2 regions of the Trichocoleus sp. FACHB-90 genome follow, and region 2 is predicted to be linked to the other one. Evidence: predicted binding sites of a transcription regulator. Region 2 holds the regulator's gene; the other holds the start of a gene.
What was found. The regulator HrcA, encoded in region 2, represses chaperone genes, less so after heat shock. The targets are predictions, from matches to a motif close to ANTTAGCACTCNNNANTNNNGAGTGCTAANT.
Positions count from the first base shown of each region.

Region 1: a site for HrcA is predicted at 1,728-1,758, ahead of groES (co-chaperone GroES). Genes of this name have one in related genera too.

Region 1 covers NZ_JACJOK010000042.1:20,119-23,537, forward strand. Annotated here, with positions in the region: gene groL (chaperonin GroEL) at 1-1,278, opposite strand, end outside; gene groES (co-chaperone GroES) at 1,358-1,669, opposite strand; gene H6F74_RS12285 (ferredoxin) at 2,003-2,455, shown strand; gene H6F74_RS12290 (response regulator transcription factor) at 2,661-3,308, shown strand; gene H6F74_RS12295 (NIL domain-containing protein) at 3,373-3,419, opposite strand, start outside.
Region 2 covers NZ_JACJOK010000036.1:60,233-63,651, forward strand. Annotated here, with positions in the region: gene H6F74_RS10860 (DUF3352 domain-containing protein) at 1-140, opposite strand, end outside; gene H6F74_RS10865 (rhodanese-like domain-containing protein) at 268-627, shown strand; gene hrcA (heat-inducible transcriptional repressor HrcA) at 993-2,105, shown strand; gene H6F74_RS10875 (DUF2834 domain-containing protein) at 2,204-2,890, shown strand; gene H6F74_RS10880 (hypothetical protein) at 3,030-3,419, shown strand, end outside.

The sequences.
Region 1 (3,419 bases), on a different contig from region 2:
CTCTTCCAGTTGGGGAGTCAGGTGAGCCAGAGTTGTACCACCACCAGGAACGATACCTTCTTCCACAGCAGCTTTAGTGGCGTTGATGGCATCTTCCAGACGCAGCTTCTTGTCCTTCATTTCCGTCTCAGTGGCAGCACCAACTTTGACTACTGCGACACCACCAGCAAGTTTAGCTAGACGCTCTTGCAGCTTCTCGCGGTCGTAGGAAGATTCGGTTTCATCCATTTGACGGCGGATTTGTTCGCAACGAGATTTAACAGCTTGTTCGTTGCCTTCAGCAACAATTGTGGTGCTGTCTTTGGTCATGGTGACGCGACGGGCTTTACCCAGCATCTCCAAGCGGGTGTTTTCCAGCTTCAGACCAGCATCTTCGGTGATTAGCTGACCGCCAGTGAGAACGGCGATGTCTTCGAGCATAGCTTTGCGGCGATCGCCAAAACCAGGAGCTTTGACAGCAACCACGTTCAGCACACCCCGCAGTTTGTTGACTACCAGGGTTGCCAGAGCTTCTTTCTCGATGTCCTCGGCGATAATTACCAGAGGACGACCAGCACGAGCTACTTGCTCTAGCACTGGCACTAAATCTTGTACTAGAGCGATTTTCTTATCGGTGATGAGCAGGAAAGGCTCATCCATGATTGCTTCCATCCGCTCCATGTCGGTAGCGAAGTAAGGAGAGATGTAGCCTTTATCGAAGCGCATCCCTTCGGTGATTTCGAGTTCAGTGGTCATAGATTTCCCTTCTTCTAGGGAAATTACGCCTTCTTTGCCCACTTTGTCCATTGCTTGGGCGATCATCTGCCCAACTTCATCGTCGTTACCAGCAGAGATAGCTCCGACTTGCGCGATCGCTTTGGAATCTTCTACCTGACGGGCGTGCTGGGCAATCTGCTCTACCAAAAAGCCAATAGCTTTGTCAATACCGCGCTTCAGGGAAATTGCATTGGCTCCAGCAGCAACGTTCCGCAACCCTTCTTTGACCATTGCGTGCGCGAGAACGGTGGCGGTGGTGGTGCCATCACCAGCAGCATCATTGGTTTTGGAAGCAGCTTGACGAATCAGCGCCACGCCAGTATTTTCTACGTGGTCTTCTAGTTCAATTTCTTTGGCGATAGTGACACCATCGTTAACGATTTGCGGTGCGCCAAACTTCTTCTCTAGCACTACGTTACGGCCTTTGGGGCCGAGGGTGACAGCTACGGCTTCTGCCAAAATGTCCATTCCCTTTTCTAGGGCGCGACGAGCGTTTTCGTTGTAAATGATGCGCTTAGCCATATATTTCCTGGTTCTTGGTGAGTATGTGAATTTTGATCTTTAAAAAGCTAATTGCGGTTAGCCATTAGCCATTAGCTATTTAGTTAACTACGGCTAAAATGTCTTTCTCTGACAGCAGGACGTACTCTTCTGTGCCAAGTTTGATGTCTGTGCCAGCGTACTTGGAGTAGAGAACTTTGTCGCCGACGTTGACTTCCATCTCAACACGAGCGCCTTTATCATCACGCTTGCCAGGGCCCACAGCGACTACTTCGCCGACTTGGGGTTTTTCTTTAGCGTTGTCTGGCAGAAGAATTCCACCAGCAGTTTTCTCTTCAGCGGCGCTCACTTTCACAAATACGCGATCGCCTAGAGGCTTAACGGTGGATACACTCAGAGATACAGCAGCCATACAAATAAAGCTCCTACAACAGGTTTGACATCTAAACGCGATGTTCCTCGCGTTCTAAATTTAGCACTCTCGGCTCCTGAGTGCTAATTTAGCGGAGTAAGGTGTGCGATCGCAAGCAAGTTCTGCAAAATTGTGTGTACGGGTTTCCGAACAAAGATGGGAACTGGGGAAAAGGTGAGGAGGTAAGTCAAAGGAAATCAAGAATTCTTTTTTTGCATCAGAGCTTTTTTCCTTTTCTGTCGCCAGTCTGCTAAAAGAAAAGTTGGAACTGCCAACGTATTGTCAAATTATCAAAGACGCGAAAAGCAAGAGTTTGCCCAAGAAGAAGTAAAAATGACTGAAAATACAGTAGCTCAATCTGAAGCCCAGATTCTAGACACCTGTAAGCCCCAAGACCAAGCTGCTATCCTCGCGTGCGTACAGAGCTTAGGACTCAATCAAATTCAAAGACACATCTTCATATGTGCTGACCAGACTTTAGCTCAATGTTGCTCCAAGGAAGCTAGCCTAGAATCGTGGAATTACTTAAAGCGTCGCCTCAAAGAATTAAAAATTGACAAACCCACTGAAACTCGCCCCAACTGCATTTTCCGCACCAAAGCAAACTGCCTGCGAGTTTGCGCTTCTGGCCCAATTCTAGTCGTCTACCCAGACGGCGTATGGTATCGCGGGGCGACTCCGGAAGTAATTGAGCGGATTATCCAAGAACATCTTATTGACAACAAAATTGTACAAGAATATGCCTTTTTAGTTCATCCGCTCCCAGAACCCTATACAGTAACATAGTAGCTACGTTATATTCTTCCGTATACCTACTAGATATTTATCGTTGCCACCCATGTAAGTGAGTATAATTATTTGGTTATAAATAGGATTTAGCATTTGCCTAGACCTAGTACAAACCAATACAGCAGGGTGTGCATAATAACGTAGGGTCTACTTAGAATACGGTTGTAAAATTCACGAATCCAGGCTTGGCGAGTGGGACACCATGAAAGACACCAGTGTAAGAGATAACAAACGACTGTTGCTGATTGATGATGACCCCAACCTGATTTTGCTGGTCAAGGACTACCTGGAGTTTCGAGGGTACGAGGTGATCACTGCGGAAAACGGTCGGGAAGCTCTAGAGGTTCTAGAGCATGACATTCCTGACATGATCATCTGCGATGTGATGATGCCGGAGATGGACGGAATTGCCCTCGTACAACACGTAAGAGAAGACCCCCGCATCAGTTGGATTCCAGTTTTGTTCCTTTCCGCGAAAGGTCAAAGTCAAGATCGGGTGAAGGGACTTAACACCGGGGCTGATGTCTACATGGTTAAGCCATTTGAGCCAGAAGAATTGGTGGCGCAAGTGGAATCGTCTCTGAAGCAAGCCACTCGCCTAATTCATCATCCAAGTCGAGGAACTGAGGGAGGCTCAAAACTTCAGGTACCTGAAACCGTAGAATTAACGCCGACTGAGCTGAAAGTTGTTCAGTTTGTGGCACGAGGTATGGCAAATCGAGAAATTGCCGAGCAGATGAATGTCTCTCAGCGCACGATTGAAAGCCATGTGTCCAATATGCTAGGTAAAACCAGTCTCCATAACCGCACGGAGTTAGCTCGGTGGGCGATTGAGAGTAACATGGCGTAAGTCGATTTGGGATTTTAGATTTTGGATTCTAGATTATTAATCCAAAATCTAAAATCCCAAATTGTTACCAGCCCTCTTCTTCTTTATCTGATTTTCTCCAAATTTCTAAAT
Region 2 (3,419 bases):
GCAGATGGGTTCGTCATCTGTCCGCCCGACATCAAGGCGAGGGGACTTTGCGATCTTAACCAGTAAAAGCCACCAGCACCAATCAACAGCAGCACTAAAACGCCAGCTGCTAAAGCGTAAAAAAATGAGCGTTGCTTCATGGCGAAATTCAGACCTTGCGCGAGAGCGATTGAGCTTAGAACACTAATCCAGATGTCAGAGAATATTATGGCTGCCTGCCGTCCACCCGAACTATTAAAATCTTAGTTAATCTCGAAACGCAACATCATGTCAGCTCAATCTTATCCCCGACAGATTTCCCAGATTAGTGTAGAAGAACTCCAAAAGCGTCTGTGTGATGCCCGTGAGGGTTTACAACTGGTGGATGTGCGAGAGCCTTCTGAAGTAGCGATCGCCAGCCTTGAGGGGTTTGAAATCCTCCCTCTGTCGGAGTTTACCGAATGGTCTGATCAAATCCCCACCCGCTTCGATCCCGACGCGGAGACCCTGGTAATGTGCCATCACGGTATTCGTTCGGCTCAGATGTGTCAGTGGTTACAAAGTCAAGGCTTCACCAATGTTAAAAATATTGCAGGTGGTATCGATGCTTACTCGCTTCTGGTAGATTCCACAATTCCCCGGTATTAATTCCTTCTTTTAGAGGCGGTCGCCTCCCCCAAAGGCTAATAATCACCAAAATGGGGAAGCGATCGCTTCCAGGGATAGCCCGGAGAACGAGAATAAATTGCCCCTACACCCGAACAACTAAAATCTTGTGTATATATTCTGGAGAAATGTGCCAGAGTAAGTCTTATCTTAGTTTTTCCACTGTTTGCTGCTACTACCACAATTTTACTGATCGGCAGGCAGAAGACAGCATCTGCTATTGTGATTTAACCTGTAATTAAACGGCTGCTCGCTTGTCAAGAACGCCGGGCTTACGATAAATCAATAATCGTAAGTCCCCGAATTTTCATTGTGTTTAAAACCTATTAGATTCGGCTTTTGTTTAAATGTCTAAACAAGTAAAATTGACCGATCGGCAACAACGTATTCTCTGGGCAACAGTTCGCCATTATATAGCAACGGCAGAGCCTGTAGGCTCAAAAGCATTGGTAGAAGAATATAATCTCAGCGTCAGCCCAGCAACTATTCGCAATGCGATGGGTGCTTTAGAAAAAGCTGGATTACTCTATCAACCCCATACTTCCGCTGGACGGGTTCCCTCTGATTCTGGCTATAGAATTTATGTTGACCAACTAATAAAGCCTTCTGACGTGTTGGGGAGACAGGTAGAGGAATTATTTACAAAAAATCTAAACTTAGAGGATTGGAGCTTCGAGGCTTTGCTACGAGGAGCAGCGCAAATTCTCACCACGCTCAGTGGTTATATTACCCTGATCACGATGCCTCAGAACCGTACTACTCGCTTACGACATTTGCAGCTAGTGCAGGTCGATCCGGGACGGGTGATGCTAATTGTGGTAACAGATGCTTATGAGACGACTAGCGTTTTGATGGAGTTACCGCCCCTGACTTCAGAGGAGACCGAACCCGATACAGAAATTGTAGAGCGGGAGTTGCAGATTTTATCGAACTTTTTGAATAGCCAGTTGCGGGGGCGATCGCTTGTTGAATTAGTTGCCCTAGACTGGAGTGAGCTAGGCCGGGAATTCCAAAGGTATGCTGATACCTTGCGAAGTTTAGTCACTGACTTGATCCGTCGCACCACAAAACCCGCCTCAACCCAAATTATGATTCGCGGTGTTGCGGAGGTGTTGCGTCAGCCAGAATTTTCTGAGTTGCAGCAAATCCAAATGTTAATGCACCTATTGGAAGAGGAACAAGACAAGCTTGGCCCTTTAATCTTTGAATTACCTACACCAGAGATTCAAGGAGTGACAACCCTGCCACAAGGTTCGCGAGTGACAGTGAGAATTGGTTCCGAAAATCCCTTAGAACCGATGCGTGCTTGTACGCTAATTTCTGCAACCTACCGACAAGGTTCTGTTCCGGTAGGAAGTGTGGGAGTTTTAGGCCCAACTCGGATGGTATACGAAAATGCGATCGCGCTCGTTGAAGCCGCCGCTGATTATCTTTCCGATGCCCTTACTCAAACCGCTTAATCGATTTTGAATTTTGGATTGAGAGAGATTGGTAATTGCCAATTTACTCTCTTCCCCTCTTTCCTCCCCGTCTTTGCGGTTCATTTGTTTAAAATAACATGACTAGAAAAATAGGCTTTTGGTTGCTATGGGTAGGATTAGTTAGCTACGCTTTTCTATTAGCCCCTCCTAATCAACCAGACACATTTGAACTGATTAAAAATCTGTCAACAGGTCAATGGACAGGCATCAACCCTTTGATTATTGCCCTATTTAATATCATGGGTGTCTGGCCTCTGATTTACGGTTGCGTGTTATTTATAGACGGCCGAGGGCAAAAAATACCAGCTTGGCCTTTTGCAACATTCTCCTTTGGAGTAGGAGCCTTTGCCTTATTACCTTATTTGGCACTGCGCGAACCGAATACACAATTTTCAGGACAAAAAAATCTATTTTTGAAAATACTTGATTCTCGCTGGCTCGGTCTTATCCTAACAATTGGCAGCGTTGTTTTGGTTGCCTATGGCTTGCTGGGAGCAGATTGGGCAGATTATATTCAACAGTTCCAGACGAGTCGTTTTATTCATGTTATGAGTCTGGATTTTTGTCTATTGTGCTTAATATTTCCCGCCCTACTAGGAGATGATATGGCACGGCGGGGAACCAACAATCCTGCACTTTTTTGGACTGTCGCGCTGATTCCACTTTTTGGCCCTTTAGCGTATCTTTGCCTGCGCCCTCCCTTACCAGAATCTACTGCCGAGGTGGTATCGAAACAGCAGCCCGTCTCAAACGTAAGTAGGTAGATATAAAAAGCCCTGTTGAGAAATCCTGTTTCTTCGGCTTGGGAAATTGTAGATTAACTTGACCAAAGACAGACGTAACCGATTTTGTCTCTGCTTTAAAGTTAGTTAACAAACAAGCGTCGAATTATCGGTCAAGCTCGTGGGTAGAAAAATAGCATTATGGTTGTTATGGGGTGGCTTTATCGCCTATGTCTTGCTGCTGGCCCCTCCAATTACGGCGGACACATTCAGGCTAATTAAAAACATATTGACTCTTCAGTGGGCAGAAGTTAACCCAATTATCCTTTCCATATTTTCCCTCATCGGCATCTGGATACTAATCTACGGTTGCCTTTTATTTATCGATGGCAGGATGCAAAGGATTAGTTTCTGGCCCTTTGCCTTGGGCGCAGCGGGGACGGGAGTAATTAGTCTAATCCCTTATTTAGCTTTGCGGGAACCGAATCAAGAATTTTCCGGGCAAAAGGATGCCTTCCTGAAAGTTTTTGATTCTCGCTGGACGGGCATTATCCTCAATTTAAGTACGCTT